One region of the Cobetia sp. PDI-12MA genome, then DNA from elsewhere that is predicted to be linked to it. Evidence: predicted binding sites of a transcription regulator. Region 1 holds the regulator's gene; each other region holds the start of a gene.
What was found. The regulator sigma-54, encoded in region 1, starts transcription at its own class of promoters, with help from an activator protein. The targets are predictions, from matches to a motif close to TGGCACNNNNNTTGCTNT.
Positions count from the first base shown of each region.

Region 2: the regulator sigma-54 is predicted to act here: its motif matches at 2,450-2,467, upstream of AC5WNI_RS00285 (amino acid ABC transporter substrate-binding protein).
Region 3: the regulator sigma-54 is predicted to act here: its motif matches at 4,437-4,454, upstream of AC5WNI_RS00340 (P-II family nitrogen regulator).

Region 1 covers NZ_CM183351.1:816,221-822,259, forward strand. Annotated here, with positions in the region: gene mgtE (magnesium transporter) at 1-376, opposite strand, end outside; gene AC5WNI_RS03485 (HPr family phosphocarrier protein) at 791-1,060, opposite strand; gene rapZ (RNase adapter RapZ) at 1,047-1,970, opposite strand; gene AC5WNI_RS03495 (PTS sugar transporter subunit IIA) at 2,108-2,578, opposite strand; gene hpf (ribosome hibernation-promoting factor, HPF/YfiA family) at 2,588-2,896, opposite strand; gene AC5WNI_RS03505 (RNA polymerase factor sigma-54) at 3,548-4,996, opposite strand; gene lptB (LPS export ABC transporter ATP-binding protein) at 5,230-5,970, opposite strand; gene lptA (lipopolysaccharide transport periplasmic protein LptA) at 5,974-6,039, opposite strand, start outside.
Region 2 covers NZ_CM183351.1:60,236-66,274, reverse strand. Annotated here, with positions in the region: gene AC5WNI_RS00290 (amino acid ABC transporter permease) at 1-1,082, opposite strand, end outside; gene AC5WNI_RS00285 (amino acid ABC transporter substrate-binding protein) at 1,339-2,364, opposite strand; gene speE (polyamine aminopropyltransferase) at 2,795-3,658, opposite strand; gene AC5WNI_RS00275 (VanZ family protein) at 3,938-4,324, opposite strand; gene hemE (uroporphyrinogen decarboxylase) at 4,479-5,576, opposite strand; gene ribA (GTP cyclohydrolase II) at 5,900-6,039, shown strand, end outside.
Region 3 covers NZ_CM183351.1:72,035-78,073, forward strand. Annotated here, with positions in the region: gene AC5WNI_RS00320 (LysR family transcriptional regulator) at 109-1,056, opposite strand; gene AC5WNI_RS00325 (ferredoxin--NADP reductase) at 1,343-2,119, shown strand; gene glnK (P-II family nitrogen regulator) at 2,246-2,584, opposite strand; gene AC5WNI_RS00335 (ammonium transporter) at 2,734-3,981, opposite strand; gene AC5WNI_RS00340 (P-II family nitrogen regulator) at 4,013-4,351, opposite strand; gene AC5WNI_RS00345 (accessory factor UbiK family protein) at 4,789-5,163, shown strand; gene AC5WNI_RS00350 (CBU_0592 family membrane protein) at 5,256-5,534, opposite strand.

The sequences.
Region 1 (6,039 bases):
GCAGGCGCTCCTGCGCCTCCATGGAGTCGAGGACTTCGAGAATCACCGTATTCGGCAGGCGCTGCAGGATGTCGGCGACATCATCCGGCTCCAGGTTCTCGGTGGCGGCGAGAACGTCGACGGCGTCCATATCCTTGAGGAAGTCGGTCTGGATGTCTTCGCCAAGGTATTGGAGGACATCGCCCTGCAGCTCGGCATCGACCAGCTCCCAGAGCAGATTACGCTCCTTGGGGGGCGAGGATTCCAGCAGGTGGGCCACGTCCACCGGCGCGAGGCCGCGATTGAGCATGCGTCTTGCCTGTTCCAGCTCGCCGCTTTCCAGCGCCTGTGACAGGCGATCAAGTCTTGGCTTGAGTTTACGAGACGTCTTGCTCATCTGTCGGCTTCCCCTGTCGACATGAAGGACAGTGCTGATTCTACCATTGGCGTAGGGGGGCGCGTCGACAAAAGAAAACAGTGTTTCTTATCAAAAGAACAATCTACGTTCCGTCACTGGCGCAAAAGCAGCGTTGCATGGCTGCCAAGGCAAGGATAGGTGCAGGGCCAGGGATAAGGGTAGGCGTGAGGGCAGGTGCAAGAACAGGCGCGAGACGCCCTGCGTAAACAGTGATGGAGCTGCCCAGGGGCGCTGCGCGAGGGGGCTGACCGAAAAGGGAGCGGGCCGAAAGGAAGGCTGTGCGCAAAGGGCGAAAGGGGCAGGGAGGCAAGCGCCAGAAGAACGTGTCGCAATGCACATCCCTGATGTACAGCGCTAATGCATGGCGCAAATGTACAGCGCTGTCAGTGGCGGTTATTCGTCTTCCTCGAAACGCGCCTCGAACAGCGCCTCGATGGCCAGCATCGCCTCATCGGCCTGTTCGCCCTCGACATCGATCAACAGCGTGGTGCCGCAGGGTGCGGCAAGCATCAGCAACGCCATGACATTGGCTGCATTGGCGCGTCGCTCGCCATGGCTGACCATCACCGTTGCGCAATAGGGCGCACAGCAATTGACCAGCTTGGTGGCTGCGCGGGCGTGCAGCCCGCGGCGGTTGGTCAGCGTCAGCTCACGAGAGGGCATCGCGATGCTCCTGCTGATCACTTGTCTCACCTGGGTTGCTCAGCGCGGTATGAATGCCCAGCTCGCGGTGACGCAGGCGCACCTCAGGCAGGCGCTCGGCAAAGTAGCTCGCCAGCTGCTCGCACAGGTAGACGCTGCGATGCTGGCCGCCGGTACAGCCCACGGACACCGTCAGGTAGCTGCGGTTGCTGTCCTGATAGGCGGGCAGCCAGCGTTCCAGCCAGCCGGCGATATCGTCATGCATCGCCTGGACGGTGGGGTAGCGCTGCAGGAATTCGGCCACGCTGTCATCGCGACCGGTATCGCCGCGCAGATTGATGTCCCAGTACGGGTTGGGCAGGCAGCGGGCATCGAACACCATGTCGGCGTCGGTCGGCACGCCATGCTTGAAGCCGAAGGATTCAAAGGTCAGCGTCAGGTGGCGAGAGCTGTGCTGGGCGACCTGCTCGGTGATCCGCGAGCGCAGGTCGTGCACGCTCAGGTTGGTCGAGTCGATGACCAGATCGGCCTTCTGGCGAATCGGGGCGAGCGTCTTCTGCTCGATCTCGATGGCCTCGGCCAGGGTGTGGTCGTTGTCGCGCGTCAGAGGGTGACGACGCCGGGTCGCCGAGTAGCGTTCCAGCAGCACTCGCGAATCGGTGGTCAGGTAGACGACCTGCACGTCCATGCCACTCTGGCGGACGTTGTCGAGCAATTCGGGGAAGCGGGTCAAGGCTTCCGGCAGGTTGCGGGCATCGATGGAGACCGCGATACGTCGGCGTGCCGGGCTGTCCTGTTCGAGCTGATCGACCAGTGGCGCCAGCAGCATGCCGGGCAGATTGTCGATGGCATAGTAGCCAATGTCTTCCAGCGCCTGGAGAGCGATGGATTTCCCGGAGCCGGAGCGGCCGCTGATGATCACGATCTTCATGAAGTGCTCTCCAAGGGCGAGGTCAACGTCGAAAGAATGCAGGGGTGGGGCAGAAGGTTGCCCGCTATCAGTGCGCTGTACGTCGGCCGATGGGAGGCCAGCAAGACGAAAGCCCGGACGATGTCCGGGCCTGTGATTCAGCGCGCCGGTAATTCGGCGATGGCTTGGGTCAATGCCTCAAAGAGTGCACGCTGGCTGTCTGCCTGGCGCAGGGCCGAGCGATTGGTCGGGGAATTGAGCAATTCCGCGACCTGCCCGAGCAGCGTCAGATGGGTCTCGTCCGCTTCCTCAGGCACCAGCAGCACGAACAGCAGATCGATGGGTTCTCCGTCGATGGCATCGAAGTCGATGGGTTCACCGAGCTTCAGAAACGCAGCGATTGGTGTCTTGCAATGCGGGCTGCGTGCATGGGGCACGGCCACACCGTGGCCGATGCCGGTCGACCCCAGTCTCTCGCGCCCGATCAGGCGCGAGAAGACTTCCTGGCTATCCAGGCTGGGAATGTTCTGTGCGATGAAGGTGCTGAAGAATTCAAGCACCCGCTTCTTGCTCCCCCCGGGGACACCGTAAAGGGTGCGCTCGGGGGGAAGGATCTGATCAAGTGTCATGGCTGAAGGTCAACGGGTCCCGGTGCCCTGAGCACGAGCCTGGGACTTTTCCTTGTGTTTGACCAGCTGGCGATCCAGCTTGTCGGCGAGCGCGTCGATGGCAGCGTACATGTTGGGGTCTTCTGCCAGGGCGTGGAGGTCAGCGCCTGCTGCGTGCAAGGTGCAGGCAGCCTGCTGGCGCTCCTTCTCGATCGACAGTGTCACCTGAACATTGGTGATGTTGTCGTAATGCCGTTCGAGGCGAGCGAGCTTCTCGTTGACGTAATCGCGGAGAGGATCGGTAAGTTCCACATGATGCCCGGTGATATTCACTTGCATGGACACGCTCCTTTATCCAGCGGGTTGCCATTCAATTGTAACCCTTTTTGACTACGAGCAAACCCTGATCGGACGCTCTGCAACAGGCTTGACGACCACCGTCTGGCGATGTTTTCGCGCCCTTGCCAGCGGCGTCAGATGTCGTGAGCGTCTGTACCGACAATGCCCAAGCTTTGCGCAAAGATCAACGCTGCGCTGCATCGTGGCTCAGTGCTTGTCTTCAACTCAGTGAGGGGTAACGGAATGGACTTCAAGGTCACGCTTGAAGGGTGGTGCATGAAAGGCGCGCAAGAAGACGGGTTTTCGTCGCCAATCCCTGCATGTACGCCGCCTTTCAGGCGCTTGGGTTGCGTGGAGCAAGCAGCGTGCCGGAAGGATCACCGAGTGACATCCCGGTGCAATACGGCTAAAAGTGACTTTAAAAACATGCGATTGACGGTAAATGATGCAGCCGGAATGATGGATTTTTGCCATCATCCTGCGCGCCATGATGGGCCATTGACGAGCGGTTGACGGAATGACAGGGCGCGCGACAGGCGCGCCGGTGTCAGTAATGTCAGAGGCTGGTGAGAGAGAAAACCAGCGTTTGAGGTTGGCGGCAACGGCCATGATAGGAGGGAGACCAGGCGCATGGCAGCCGCAGATGACACATCAGGCCAGACGCTTGCGCTCGCTGGAGGATGGGATGCCCATCGCTTCGCGATACTTGGCCACGGTACGGCGTGCGACCTCGATGCCATCGCTGGCGAGCAGGTCGACCAGGCGTGAGTCGGAGAGAGGCTTGCGAGCCGGCTCTTCCGCAATCAGCTTGCGGATGCGGGCACGAATGGCGGTGCTTGAGTGGGCGTCGCCACTACCGCTGCCACCGACCTGGCTCGAGAAGAAGAACTTGAGCTCGAAGACGCCGCGCGGGGTGTGGATGTATTTCTGGGTCGTGACCCGCGAGATGGTCGATTCGTGCATCTCGACCACTTCGGCGATGTTGGCCAGAATCAGTGGCTTCATGCCTTCCTCGCCTTGCTCGAGGAAGTCGATCTGGCGCGCCATGATCTCGCGGCCGACCTTGAGCAGGGTGTCATTGCGTGATGACAGGCTCTTCATCAGCCAGCGCGCTTCCTGCAGGTTGTCCTTGAGGAAGGTGTTGTCGGCGGACTTGTCGGCACGCTTGATCAGTGCGGCGTATTCCGGCTGGATGCGCAGCTTGGGCAGCGCTTCCGGGTTGAGCTCGACCTGCCAGCCGTGGCGGGTATGACGCACCAGTAGATCAGGGACCACGTAATCGCTGGCGGGCTCGCCCCAGGCGGATGCCGGACGCGGATCGAGCGCGCGCACCAGGCGGATGACGTGATCCAGCTCGTCATCGTCAAGGCTCAGTCGGCGCTTGAGCAGCTTGCGATCATCGTTGCCCAGTGCCTCGAGGAATTGACGTACCAGGCGACGCGCCTGCGCCAGCAGCGGCAGATCATCCGGCAGCAGCGCCAGTTGCAGCAGCAGGCACTCGCGCAGGTCGCGGGCGAAGACGCCGGTCGGGTCGAACTGCTGCAGACGCAGCAGTACCTGCTCGAGCTCGGAGGCCTTGAGGCCGGGCAGGCCCTGGCCGCGCAGACCATCGACCAGCTCATCGAGTGACAGGCTCAGGTAACCGGCACCGTCGACGGCATCGATCAGGCTCTCCGCCATCTGGCGTTCACGGCCATCGAGGTCGGTCATCGCCAGCTGCCAGCGCAGGTGGTCCTGCAGGCTCTCGACGCTGGTATTGCGATCGAAGTCCGGCCCTTCTTCGCTCCCGCTGCCACTGCCGGAGCTGGTCAGGCTACCGGCGTGGTCCTGGTAGAGGTCCGACCAGTCACTGTCGAGAGGGTATTCCTCGGGAATCTCGCTCGAGGAGTCGGCAGTGGAGATCTCGCTCGTATCCTGTGTCTCGATGACATCCAGCGACTCGTAGTCCTCGTCGAGCTCCAACATGGGGTTGGACTCGAGGGCTTGCTGAATCTCCTGACGCAGGTCGAGCGTCGACAGCTGCAGCAGCTGGATCGCTTGCTGAAGCTGCGGCGTCATGGTCAGCGAGGTGCCGAGGCGGAGTTGCAGGGTGGGTTTCATGGAGTCAGTCAATTCACGGCAAAGGAACGTGCTTACTACGCTATACCGTGACTCGGGCCACTGACAAGTGGTTGCAGTGAATATTCAAGCAACTTGCATGCCATGTTTACACCAAGGTGGTATGGACGTCATGCATGCGCCTGATGTCAGACATGAAAAAGCCGCTACGCGATAAAATCACGCAGCGGCTTATGAAGCTTTCGCCGTGGGAGGGCTCAGCGCATCCGCTGGCCCTAGAGCGTGAACTCGTGGCCCAGGTAGACGTCGCGTACCTGCTGGTTGGCCAGGATGGAGTCCGCGTCACCGTGAGCGATGATCTGACCATCGCCGACGATATAGGCGGTGTCACAGATATCGAGTGTCTCGCGCACGTTGTGGTCGGTGATCAGCACGCCGATGCCACGGTCACGCAGTTGACGCACGATGCTCTTGATCTCGCCCACCGAGATGGGGTCGACGCCGGCGAAGGGCTCATCGAGCAGTACGAAGTCCGGCTCGGTGGCCAGTGCACGGGCAATCTCGACCCGACGACGCTCCCCGCCGGACAGGCTCATGCCGGCACTGGCACGAATATGCGTGATGCTGAATTCCTCGAGCAACTCTTCAAGACGTGCCTTGCGGCCATTGCGATCCAGATCCTTGCGGGTTTCCAGAATCGCCATGATGTTGTCGGCCACCGACAGCTTGCGGAAGATCGACGCCTCCTGCGGCAGATAACCGATGCCGGCGCGTGCGCGTTGATGCATGGCGGCAGCGGAAAGGTCCTTGTCGTCGATGGAGACGTCGCCTGCATCGGCGCGCACCAGCCCGACGATCATGTAGAACGAGGTCGTCTTGCCGGCGCCGTTGGGGCCCAGCAGGCCGACGATGTCACCCTGACGGATCTCAAGCGAGATGTCCTTGACCACCTTGCGGCCCTTGTAGGCCTTGGCCAGATGGCGAGCGCTCAGCGTACGCGGGGTAGCAGCAGTCATGACTCAGTTTTCCTTGCTGGCATTGGCGCCGCGCGGCGTCAAAGTCATGTGTACGCGACCGCCTTCGGT
Region 2 (6,039 bases), 760 kb from region 1:
TGACCGGTCTGGTTGAGCGTGGTACCCGCGAAGACCGAGACCAGATCGGGGTAGCCGATGGCCGTGGCCAGCGACGAGTTCTTGATCAGGTTCAGGTACTGGCTGGTCAGCGGCGGGATGATGACGCGCAGCGCCTGCGGCACCACCACCAGACGCAGTGTCATGCCACCGGACAGCGACAACGCCCGTGAGGCTTCGGTCTGGCCGTGCGGTACCGCTTCGATGCCGGAACGCACGATCTCGGCGATGAAGGCTGCGGTATAGACCGACAGCGCGACCCACAGGGCGAGGAACTCGGGAACGACCGTGATGCCGCCACGGAAGTTGAACCCCTTGAGTTCCGGCAGCTCCCAGCTCAGCGGCATGCCCATCGCGAAGTAGGCCAGCAGCGGCGCCACGATGATCAGACCGAGCGAGATCCAGCCCGCCGGCAGGCGCTGACCGGTACGTGCCTGCCGCTGTCGGTTCCAGTAGCTGAAGATGCCGCTGGCGACGATGGCCAGCACGAACACGGCGATCACCACCGAGAAACCGCTGGAGGTGATGGGGGCCGGCACGAACAGACCACGCACGTTGAGGAAGAATGCCTCGCCCAGCGACAGCGAGCCACGCGGACTCGGCAGGGTTCTCAAAACGGCGAAATACCAGAAGAAGATCTGCAGCAGCAGCGGGATGTTGCGGAAGACTTCGATATAGACCGCCGCCAGTCGCGAGATCAGCCAGTTGGGGGACAGACGCGCGACCCCCATGATGAAGCCGATCACGGTCGCGGCAATGACACCCAGTGCGGATATCAACAAGGTATTGAGCAGGCCGACGATGAAGGTATCGCCATAGGTGGATTGCTCGGAATAGTCGATCAGGCTCTGCAGGATGCCAAAGCCTGCGGTGTTGTCCAGAAAGGCAAAGCCGGTGGTGATGCCACGGCTTTCGAGGTTGGTCAGGGTATTGCTGACGATGATCGCCAACACACCGAACACGCCTGCCAGCATCAATAGCTGGAAGATCAGTGCCCGCTTGGCCGGGTCACGCCAGAATGGCGGCTTGACCGTGGCCGGCGGGCGAGAAGCAGGTTGTGTCATACAGGCAATCTCCGCCGGAAAGCTATGCGACTTCCGCCTGCCGTCCTATCGAACGGCAGGTCAGTTATCTCTCGGCACTCGATGAATGGGTCACGAGGAACAGGCTGGGCCTCACAGGCCAGGCCTCATCAACTGGGGGCCCACATGACGCTGGCCAGAGGAAGTGGAGCAAGACGCTCACTTCCCCTGGCCAGCGTCCTTGCTCAGCCTGTCATGAGGGGCAAGGCCCACCCGCAGTACAGGGCGAGCCCGCGCATCAGCGAACCGGCGGGGCGTACTGGACGCCGCCATCGGTCCACAGTGCGTTCAAGCCACGCTCGATACCCAGTGCGGAGCCGGTACCCACATTGCGCTCGAACATCTGGCCGTAGTTACCGACCTGCTTGATGACCTGGTAGGCCCAGTCAGCCGGCAGCCCCATGGCTTCGCCGTAGTTGCCATCGGCACCGACCAGACGCGCGACGTTCGGGTTGGTATCTGCCTTCTTCTCTTCGATGTTGTCGGAGGTCAGCCCCATCTCCTCGGCATTGATCTGCGCGAACAGGGTCCATTTGACGATGTTGAACCACTGGTCATCGCCCTGACGGACGACGGGGCCCAGCGGTTCCTTGGAGATGACTTCCGGCAGCACCATCGCGGACGCCGGATCGGAGAGCTTGATACGCAGCGCGTAGAGCTGGGACTGGTCGGAGGTCAGAACATCACAACGGCCAGCCTCAAAGCCCTTGACGGTCTGATCGGAGGTATCGAAGACGACCGGTTCGAAGGACATGTCGTTGAGGCGGAAGTAGTCCGCCAGGTTCAGCTCGGTGGTGGTACCGGACTGGATGCAGACTGCCGCGCCGTCCAGTTCCTTGGCACTGGAGACGCCCAGGTCCTTGCTGACCATGAAGCCCTGACCGTCGTAATAGTTCACGCCAGCGAAGTTGAGGCCCAGTGAGGTGTCACGGGTCGCCGTCCAGGTGGTGTTGCGGGACAGGACATCAATCTCGCCGGACTGCAGCGCGGTGAAACGCTCCTTGGCCGTCAGCGGTACATAGCGCACCTTGCTGGCATCGCCCAGCACGGCTGCCGCGACGCCGCGGCAGACGTCGACATCGAGGCCCTGCCAGTTACCGGCGTCATCCGGTGCCGAGAAGCCCGGCAAGCCGGTGCTGACGCCACACTGGACAAAGCCCTTTTCCTTGACGCTATCCAGGGTCGCGGCACTGGCGCCTGTCGCCATGGAGGCGGCCAGGACAGCGGCGCTAGCGATCAGCAGTGGCTTCTTGTTGTTATGCATCGTGATTCCCTCGCGAAAGTCTGGAGTCCGCTCGATCAGCCTCGAGTCAGAAGTGGTGCAATGCATTGCATGGCACCTATCGACAATAGCAAGCCGCGTTCCAATTTCCGCCTGTCGCGTGATCCGCTGCGTTCAACGCTGAAAAAAGCATTGAAGCCCAGTGATATAGGCCAAATCCTCGGGGTGGGGCGGCGGATCATTCCGCACGAATGGCGCTCAGTTAGGCTCATGGTGGGACCAGTTCGCCTCATATCGGTGCAAAATAAAAACGGCCGTTTCATTGCGAAACGGCCGTTGGCGGTGCAGCGATGTAGCGCGAGTGTCAGATTGCGACCAATGTCTCGGTCTGTCTGACTCAACGCTTGTTCATCCCATCAGTCACGTTTTCGTGCCTGATGGGGCTTGCTTGCCACCGCAAGGTGCATGCGGATCACTTCTCCAGCAGGCGCTGCATGAAGGGCGGTAGCACCAGGGCGGCGCGATGGGCTTCGACGGTATAGAAGTCACGCGCGAAGGTGGCGGCAGCGGCGTCTTCCTCGCGGAAGGACTTCACATCACAGCCCTTGCCCGCCAGGGTGCAGCTCCACCAGCCGGACGGATACACCGGCTGCGGGAACGGCAGGGTCGCGACGCTATCAAAGCCCGCTTCGCCCATGTCGTTGCGCAGGTCCTTGATGATGGAATCGGTGTGATAGAGCGGAGACTCGCTCTGCTGCACCATCAGGCCGCCCTGCTTGAGGATACGATGGCAACGCTTGAGGAAGTCGGTCTTGAACAGACCTTCCGCCGGGCCGACCGGATCGGTGGAATCGACGATCAGCACATCGATGCTCTCGTCCGGGCAGTTGTCGACCCACTTGACGCCATCCTCGAACAGCAGCTCGGCGCGCGGGTCGTCATTGGACTCGACCAGCGCCGGGAAGAATTGCTCGGAGGCACGCGTGACCGCCGGATCGATATCGATCTGGGTGACCTTCTCCACGCCCGGGTGCTTGAGCACCTCACGCAGGGTCCCGCAATCGCCACCGCCGATGATGACGACACGCTTGGGGTCTGCATGAGCGAACAGCGCCGGATGCGACATCATCTCGTGATAGAGGAAGTTGTCACGGTCAGTCAGCATCACGCAGCCGTCCAGCACCATCAGATTGCCGTAGGTCTCGGTGGCATAGACTTCGAGATGCTGATAAGGAGTCTGCTCGTCATGCAGCTTGTGGCTGACCTTGAGCGAGAAGGCGCTGCCGTGGCGATCGAAGATTTCGGTAAACCAGGAGCCATCGAGACGTTCGGTCATGGGGGACCCTCGCATTGGATATCACAGACGGGATATCAAGGTATGGATAGAGACGGCACGATGGCCATCGGAAATTGCGCCAACCAGCACTGCGCCAGCATCAAGCCGGCAGTTCACGGCCCGCATGACGATCACGTGTCGTGATGCGTTACATGCCGGGCAAGCGCCAACATGGCGCAGGCGCTGCACCATAGCCAAAGACGGGCGGAGTGGAAAGTGTTGATGCATGACAATTTCAGTCAGGCCGCGTATCGGTGACACGCGGCCCGGGGGAGAGGCTCAGCGAGAGGCCGGGCCGAGGCGGGCCAGATGGAGAATCAGCCTGACGCCCTGAAACACTCCCAGCCCGATGAGGATGCCGGCGAGGTCCGCCAGCGCATCCAGTACTTCAGCGCCGCGATAGGGGATCGCCAGCTGCAGACATTCGATGGCGACGCCCAGCAGCAGCAGGACCGGCAGGATGATCAAGCTGGTCAAGCCCGCCAGCCGCGTAGTCAGCGCCAGCAACGCGAAGGCAGAGAAATGCTGCAGCTTGTCCCAGGGGAAGGTCTGCTCCGGATGCGGCACGCCCGGGGAGAGCGTGCCGAACAGGATCAGCAACAGACACAGCAGCGCCACGAGGGCCCAACCGCGGCGCGGGATGAGACGCTGCTCGACCGGCGTCACGCTGACGCCCCCGCTTTGCGGCCATCGCGGTGCCCGGCCTGCCATGGCGCCGGGTGCACTGCCCGGCGCCCTTCTGCTGGCAGCCCTGCTGCTTGCCACCTTCTACAGGCAGCTACAGGGGTGACAGCAGAAAAGACCATTAAGGGCATCCCCATCAACCGCGGGCAACCGGTGTCGCATTGGCGGCGTCATCCTGATGGTAGGCCGGGCTCAGCTCGTGCAGCGCATCCATCAGGGCATTGACGTTACCCGGGTCGGTGAACTGGCTGATGCCGTGACCCAGATTGAAGATATGGCCCGGCCCCTGGCCGTAGCTGTCGAGGATACGCCCGACTTCGGCACGAATGGCGGCCGGCGTACCGAACAGCGCATTCGGGTCCAGGTTGCCCTGCAGGGCCACACGGTGGCCGACACGCTCACGCGCATTGGACATCTCGGTGGTCCAGTCGAGGCCGACGGCATCACAGCCGGTGGCGGCGATGTGCTCGAGCCATTGGCCACCATTCTTGGTGAACAGGATCACCGGCACACGGTTGCCTTCGCTGTCCGGCTTGAGGCCGGCGACGATCTGCTCCATGTAGCGCAGCGAGAACTCGAGGTAGGCCGGCGTGGACAGGGTGCCGCCCCAGGTATCGAAGATCTGCACCGCCTGAGCACCCGCAGCAATCTGGGCATTCAGGTAGTCGGTAACGGCCTGCGCCAGGGTGTCGAGCAGCTGATGCATGGCTTCCGGATTGGAATACATCAGGCCCTTCACGTGACGGAAGTCCTTGCTGGAACCGCCCTCGACCATATAGGTAGCCAGTGTCCACGGGCTGCCGGAGAAACCGATCAGCGGCACGCGACCGTTCAGCTCACGGCGGATGGTGGACACGGCACGCATGACGTAGTCGAGATCACGCTCGACATTCGGCACGCTCAGCGCCGCGATTTCCTCGGCAGTCCGCACTGTCTTGCGGAATTTCGGGCCTTCGCCAGTCTCGAAGTAAAGGCCCAGCCCCATGGCATCCGGGATGGTCAGGATGTCGGAGAACAGGATGGCGGCATCCAGCGGGAAGCGCTCCAGCGGCTGCAGCGTCACCTCGCAGGCACGCGCGGTGTCCATGCACAGGTCCATGAAGCCACCGGCCTGACCACGGACTTCGCGATATTCCGGCAGATAGCGGCCAGCCTGGCGCATCATCCAGACGGGAGTACGGTCGACCGGCTGACGGGCCAGCGCGCGCAGGAAGCGATCATTCTTCAAGGTCATCGGAATCACACATCAGCTCGGGGAATGTCTCGGCATTCTATCAGAGCCTGAGAAAAATCCCGCCCATCGTGGTGATGCAACAAATACATTGGCAAATCGCCCCACCTTATAGTCCCTTTGCTGGCGTCATCCGGCCATTGTGGTGGTGGCGGCAACAACGCTTTTCCATACAGAGCGATGAGTCATCGGCCACAGACTGGTAAACTCGCCACATGACTGCATGCTGGCCGCAGGTATCTCGAGCGACTCATCGAGACATTGCCGGACTGCCGCATGCCCGCGCTTTTTCAGCCCGGCGATTGTCCGGGCGTTCGAGGTGAACAGTGACCATTCGATTCATCGCCGCCTCGCGGCTGCCAACGCCCTGGGCGACCTTCACCATGCACGGTTTCGAGGATGAGACCACCGGCAAGGACCACATCGCCCTGACCCTGGGCGACATCGATGACGGCGCGCCGGTGCT
Region 3 (6,039 bases), 740 kb from region 1:
CGTCTGTGTGTAAGTGGTCACTATTATTGTGATTCCCGTGACAAGAGGGATGGTGCCTTGATGCTCTGTGCCATCAGGCTCGGTTGCTGAAGGCCGTGCATGTGCGAATCACGGTACCTGCGGCAGGATGATCTCGTCACTGCGTGAGGCGCTGCCGCTCAGGTTGCGGCAACCGGCGACGAATTCGCGCATCGCCTGGGTGATGAAGCGATCACGATGGTGGACGAAGCGATAGGCGCGGGTCAGCTCCAGCCATGGAGTGGGCAGCTCGACGAGGCTGCCGCGCCGAAACGCATCTCTCAGCGCGAGGCGCGAGATGCAGCCGATGCCGAGCCCCGCTTCCACGGCGCGCTTGATGGCTTCGGTGTGTTCCAGCTCCAGCATGATGTCGAGGCGCTGGGAAACGCTGGTCGAAGGCCCTTCCAGGTGCGGGCGCAATGCCTGCTCGAAGGTGCCGCGTGTGCCGGAGCCACGCTCGCGCATGATCCAGCGTGCCGCCAGCAGACGCTCAAGCGTTACCTCACCCTGTGCCAGCGGGTGTGACGGCGCACAGAAGATGCTCAGCCGATCACTGACCCAGTGGGTCGCCTCCAGCAGCGGATGCTCCACCTCGCCTTCCACCAGCCCGATGTCCAGTTCGAAGTGCACCAGCTTGTCGATCAGCTGATGGGTGTTGTGCACGTGCAGCTCGACACGGCTGGCGGGATGATGGTGCAGAAAGTCACCGATGATCTGAGGCGCCAGGTAGTTGCCGATGGTCAGCGTCGCGCCGATTTCCAGCGAGCCGGTGGCGTCCTGCTGACCAAGCAGCTGCTCCAGCTCCTCGGCCTGGTCCAGCAGTGCGATCGCCTTGGGCAGCAGCTCACGCCCCAGGCCATTGAGTCGCAGGCGCTTGCCATGGCGATCGAACAGCCGGCAATCGAACTGACGTTCCAGCTCGGCCAGTGCCGTGCTGGCCGCTGATTGCGACATGGCCAGACTGTCGGCGGCCAGAGAGACATTGTCATGCCGCGCCACCGCCACGAAGACGGCCAGCTGGCGAAGACTGTAGCGCATTCGACCTCCCGGGGCATGCAGTGAAGGGGCAGAGGTGAGGAGGCGAAAGTGAACGCAACGCAGGATTCGCCGTCAGAGCGGACGGATCCTGCACGATCGAGGTTGAAATGCGATTCATTCGCAACCAATATTGGTAAACTAGATAACCTATATCCAGATAAACCATTTAACGCATAACCCTGCAGTGACTACAATCGCTGCATAGTTCATTGGGTCATAAGCTGTTATTTGTTTATGCCAAGATAGAATATTGAATTCGAGGGGTCACGCCCCGGGAGGCCATCAGGTGAGCAGTCTGACCACAACCGAAGTCATCGACGTCCATCACTGGAACGATTCGCTGTTCAGTTTCCGCACTCAGCGTGAAGACAGCCTGCGCTTCAAGAACGGCCAGTTCGTGATGATCGGCCTGGAAGTCGAAGGCAAGCCGCTGATGCGCGCCTACTCGATCGCCAGCCCGAACTACGAGGAGCACCTCGAGTTCTTCTCCATCAAGGTGCAGGACGGCCCGCTGACCTCACGCCTGCAGCACCTGCAGCCGGGCGATCAGATCATGGTCTCTCGCAAGCCGACAGGCACGCTGGTACTGGACGATCTGCTGCCGGGCGAGAATCTTTACCTGTTCTCCACAGGCACCGGCCTGGCGCCGTTCTTGAGTGTCATCCAGGACCCGGAAACCTATGAGCGCTATGACAAGATCATCCTGATGCACGGTGTGCGCCATGTCTCCGAGCTGGCCTATGCCGACATGATCGCGGAAGAGCTGCCCAAGCACGAGTATCTGGGCGAAGAGATCGCCGAGAAGCTGATCTACTACCCGACCGTGACGCGCGAGGAGTTCCGCAACCAGGGCCGCATCACGGACCTGGTCGAGAACGGCAAGCTGTTCGAGGACATCGGCCTGCCGCCGCTGGATCCGAAGCGCGACCGCGCCATGATCTGCGGCAGCCCGGCGATGCTCGACGACATCAGCGCCATGCTGGATGCGCGTGGCTTCGCCATCTCGCCGAAGATGGGCGTGCCGGGTGACTATGTGATCGAGCGCGCCTTCGTCGAGAAGTGATCCGCGAGCATCACGCATGAACGGCAAGTGCTGAAACAAAAAACCGCAGGCCGATGGCCTGCGGTTTTTTGTGTGCTCATGTCAGCGGTCGGGGCAGCACGTCAGCCAGGGGCTTGCGCCAGAGGCTCAGACGGCGTCCTTGCCGGTCTCGCCGGTACGGATGCGAATGACCTGCTCCAGTGGTGAGACGAAGATCTTGCCGTCGCCGATCTTGCCGGTGTTGGCGACATTGGTGATCGCCTCGATCACGGAATCGATCATGGCGTCATCCACCGCGACTTCCAGCTTCACCTTGGGAAGGAAGTCGACCACGTACTCGGCACCCCGATACAGCTCGGTGTGGCCCTTCTGGCGGCCGAATCCCTTGACCTCGGTCACGGTGATACCCTGCACGCCAATCTCCGACAGGGATTCGCGCACGTCGTCGAGCTTGAATGGCTTGATGATGGCAGTGACCAGTTTCATCGTGTCTCTCCTTGGGTGATGGTGCGGGTAACGAGGCCTGCTCGTCACGCCGGTCTCTAACTCAAGCATACACCGCTTATCCAGTCAGGAAAAAAGACTCCCGCCAGGTGGCGGGAGTCTTGAGGCTGCAGATGCTGTCACGTCCAGGCTTACTTGCGGCTGGAGGTGAATTCCGGGTAGGCCTCCATGCCACATTCGGCCAGATCCACACCTTCGTACTCTTCTTCCTCGCTGACGCGGATCCCCATGATGGCCTTGATGATCAGCCACACCACGAGGCTTGCGATGAACACCCAGGCGAAGATGGAGGCGGCGCCCAGCAGCTGTGCGGAGAAGGTGGCATCGTCATTGGTCAGCGGCACGGCCAGCAGACCCCAGAGACCGACCACACCGTGCACGGAGATGGCACCGACCGGATCATCGATCTTCAGCTTGTCGAGACCGACGATGGAGAACACGACCAGCAGACCGCCGACGGCGCCGATCAGGGTGGCAGCACCGACGCTCGGTGCCAGCGGACCCGCAGTGATGGCGACCAGGCCAGCCAGCGCGCCGTTGAGGGCCATGGTCAGGTCAGCCTTGCGGAACCACAGACGGGCGAGGATCAGCGCGGCGATGACACCACCACAGGCAGCGGCATTGGTGTTGACGAAGACCTGAGCGACCGCGTTGGCTTCATCGATGTTGGACAGCACCAGCTCGGAGCCGCCGTTGAAGCCCAACCATCCCAGCCACAGGATGAAGGTACCCAGCGTGGCCAGCGGCAGGTTGGCGCCCGGGATGGCATTGATCTCACCGTTCTTGCCGTACTTGCCCTTGCGAGCGCCCAGCAGCAGCACACCTGCCAGAGCGGCGGAAGCGCCGGCCATGTGCACGATGCCGGAGCCGGCGAAGTCGCTGAAGCCCGCTGCGCTCAGGAAGCCGCCACCCCAGGTCCAGTAACCCTGCACCGGGTAGATGACGCCAGTCATGACCACGGCGAAGGCCAGGAAGGCCCACAGCTTCATGCGCTCGGCGACCGCACCGGAGACGATGGACATGGCGGTTGCCACGAACACCACCTGGAAGAAGAAGTCGGAACGAGCGCTGTAGTAGATGTCGCCACCGGAAGCGAGCGCTTCCTCAGCGGTATTCTCGGCACCGATCAGGAAGCCCAGGCTCGGCAGGAAGCCGCCTTCGGCGCTCGAGTACATGATGTGGTAACCGACGACCATGTACATGGTGCAGGCGATGGCGAACAGCGCCACGTTCTTGGTCAGGATCTCGGTGGTGTTCTTGGCGCGGACCAGACCGGCCTCGAGCATGGCAAAGCCGGCTGCCATCCATAGCACCAGGGCGCCACAGACCAGGAAGTAGAAGGTATCAAGTGCGTACTTGACCTCGATGATCTCGTTCATGCGGGGTTCTCCTTGTTATTGTGCGCGGGGCTCAGACAGCGTCGGCGCCGCGTTCACCGGTGCGGATACGGATGACATCGTCCAGCGGAGTGACGAACAGCTTGCCGTCGCCGATCTTGCCGCTGTTGGCCGCCTGGGTGATGGCGTCCAGTACCGATTCCACACTGCTGTCATCGATAGCCACTTCAATCTTGACCTTGGGAAGGAAGTCGACGACGTACTCGGCACCGCGATACAGCTCGGTGTGCCCCTTCTGACGTCCGAAGCCCTTCACTTCGGTGACGGTAATCCCCTGCACGCCGTTGTCGGCCAGTGCTTCTCGTACGTCGTCCAACTTGAAGGGTTTGATGATGGCGGTGATCAGTTTCATGTGCTGCCCCCGTTCGCTACCGGAATGATCATTCTTGTTAAGCATGGCCAGTCAGATGAGCTGGCGGCCTGTTCCTGACAAGTGCATCGCACGAGATGTGCCATGAGGCTGAAAATCCTTGTAACTCATCTGGTTATCGCCAGATGGCTGACCGTCTTTCGGCCTGTGCAAAGATGGCTGAATCCGGAGGTCACCTGGCATGCACCGTAATGGTGCTGCTTCTGCGCCTTTGGGTGTGGGGGCAAGTGCTAATGTGGTGCAGGTGTGTGCCTGCCGATGAGGATTGTCTGGTGCAGGACGATGCGGGGCATGCACCCGACTCCAGGGTTGCGTATCCTTGCAGCAGGACACGACGGCCCCATGTACAGGGGTGTCATCATTTTCTGACCGGCAGTCCGCACGACGCGGCTGCCGGCCCGCAACGGCTGAGGTGCAGCATGTTCAAGAATGACGTCATCGGGCGTATGGCCCAGCAGATCGGTGAGCGCCTGCAGGATGCCTCGCATGGCCCGGAAGAGCTGCAGAAGTCCGTGCAAGGGGTGATGCGCGGTGCCTTCGACCGCATGGAACTGGTCTCGCGTGAAGACTTCGACATCATGATGGATGTGCTGACGCGTACGCGCAGCCGCGTCGAGTCGCTGGAAAAGCAGGTCATCGCTCTTGAGGCACTGCTGGAAAAGCAAGGGCTGGTAGCGGGCAATGCACCGGCTGCCGAGCCCGCCATGCCAGTGGATGACGAGGGGGAAGCCGCGGTGGCGAAGCGTGAAGCCGCCAGCCACGCCGCGGAGATCGAGCGCCAGCGCGACGCCTGACTCGTCAGGTGACGGCTGAACCAAAACCGCCACGCCCTTTCGGGGCGTGGCGGTTTTTTGCGTCATGGGCGCCGCTGATTCCGGGGGAAGCCTCAGGCAGTCTGGGGACGAGTGCCCAGCATCCAGCGCACCAGACCTACCACTGAGGCGATGATCCAGAAGATCTCGATCACGAAGCTGGCGAGGTTGAAATTGATGCACAGGCTGATCAACAGCAGGATCGCCCCGCTCAGATTCATCAGGTTGTAGGTCAGGCTGCGGGCATCGAGTCTGCCGAGCTGCAGCAGGAAGAAGGCGCCGACGACCAGAGTGGTGCCTAGCATGCCGATCACATCCGCCAGGGATGCCAGCGGGGCAAGCATGTCTTGCATGGGTAGTGCTCCTGAAACAAGCCGAAGTCGTCCTGAATGGCTGGCCCTTTCCGTGGGTTGGACGATTCTCTGCCGCGCATCGGCGGCGTTCCGTGAGACAGCTTGGCGGTCATCCCGGCAAGGCCGGGACAACCGATCAAATATACAGCAGTCCCCGTCCGGCGGCACTCTTGTGGTTCTCTCGAGGGCGCCATGGCCCCTGTATGAGCACTTTCTTGGTGCAGGCAGGTATCAAGTCGGCCTCTCGCCATTCCCGTGTGGCGCCTGGTGGCGCTGAAATGCGCCAAAACAGGCGCTTTTGCGTGGAAAGTGCTGGCGAAACCGCTACTTTTAATCCGCCGTGAGCGCTTGTCGGCAATGCTGGCGAGCGACCCGCATCGTCAGCACCCGGGTGCGTTGCGACGCGTGAAGCTGAAATGGCAGTCGCAGTCGCAGTCGCAGCCGCAGCCGCAGTCGCAGCCGCAGCCGCAGGGCGCCAGATGCTCTCAACTACCAGGCAGCAACA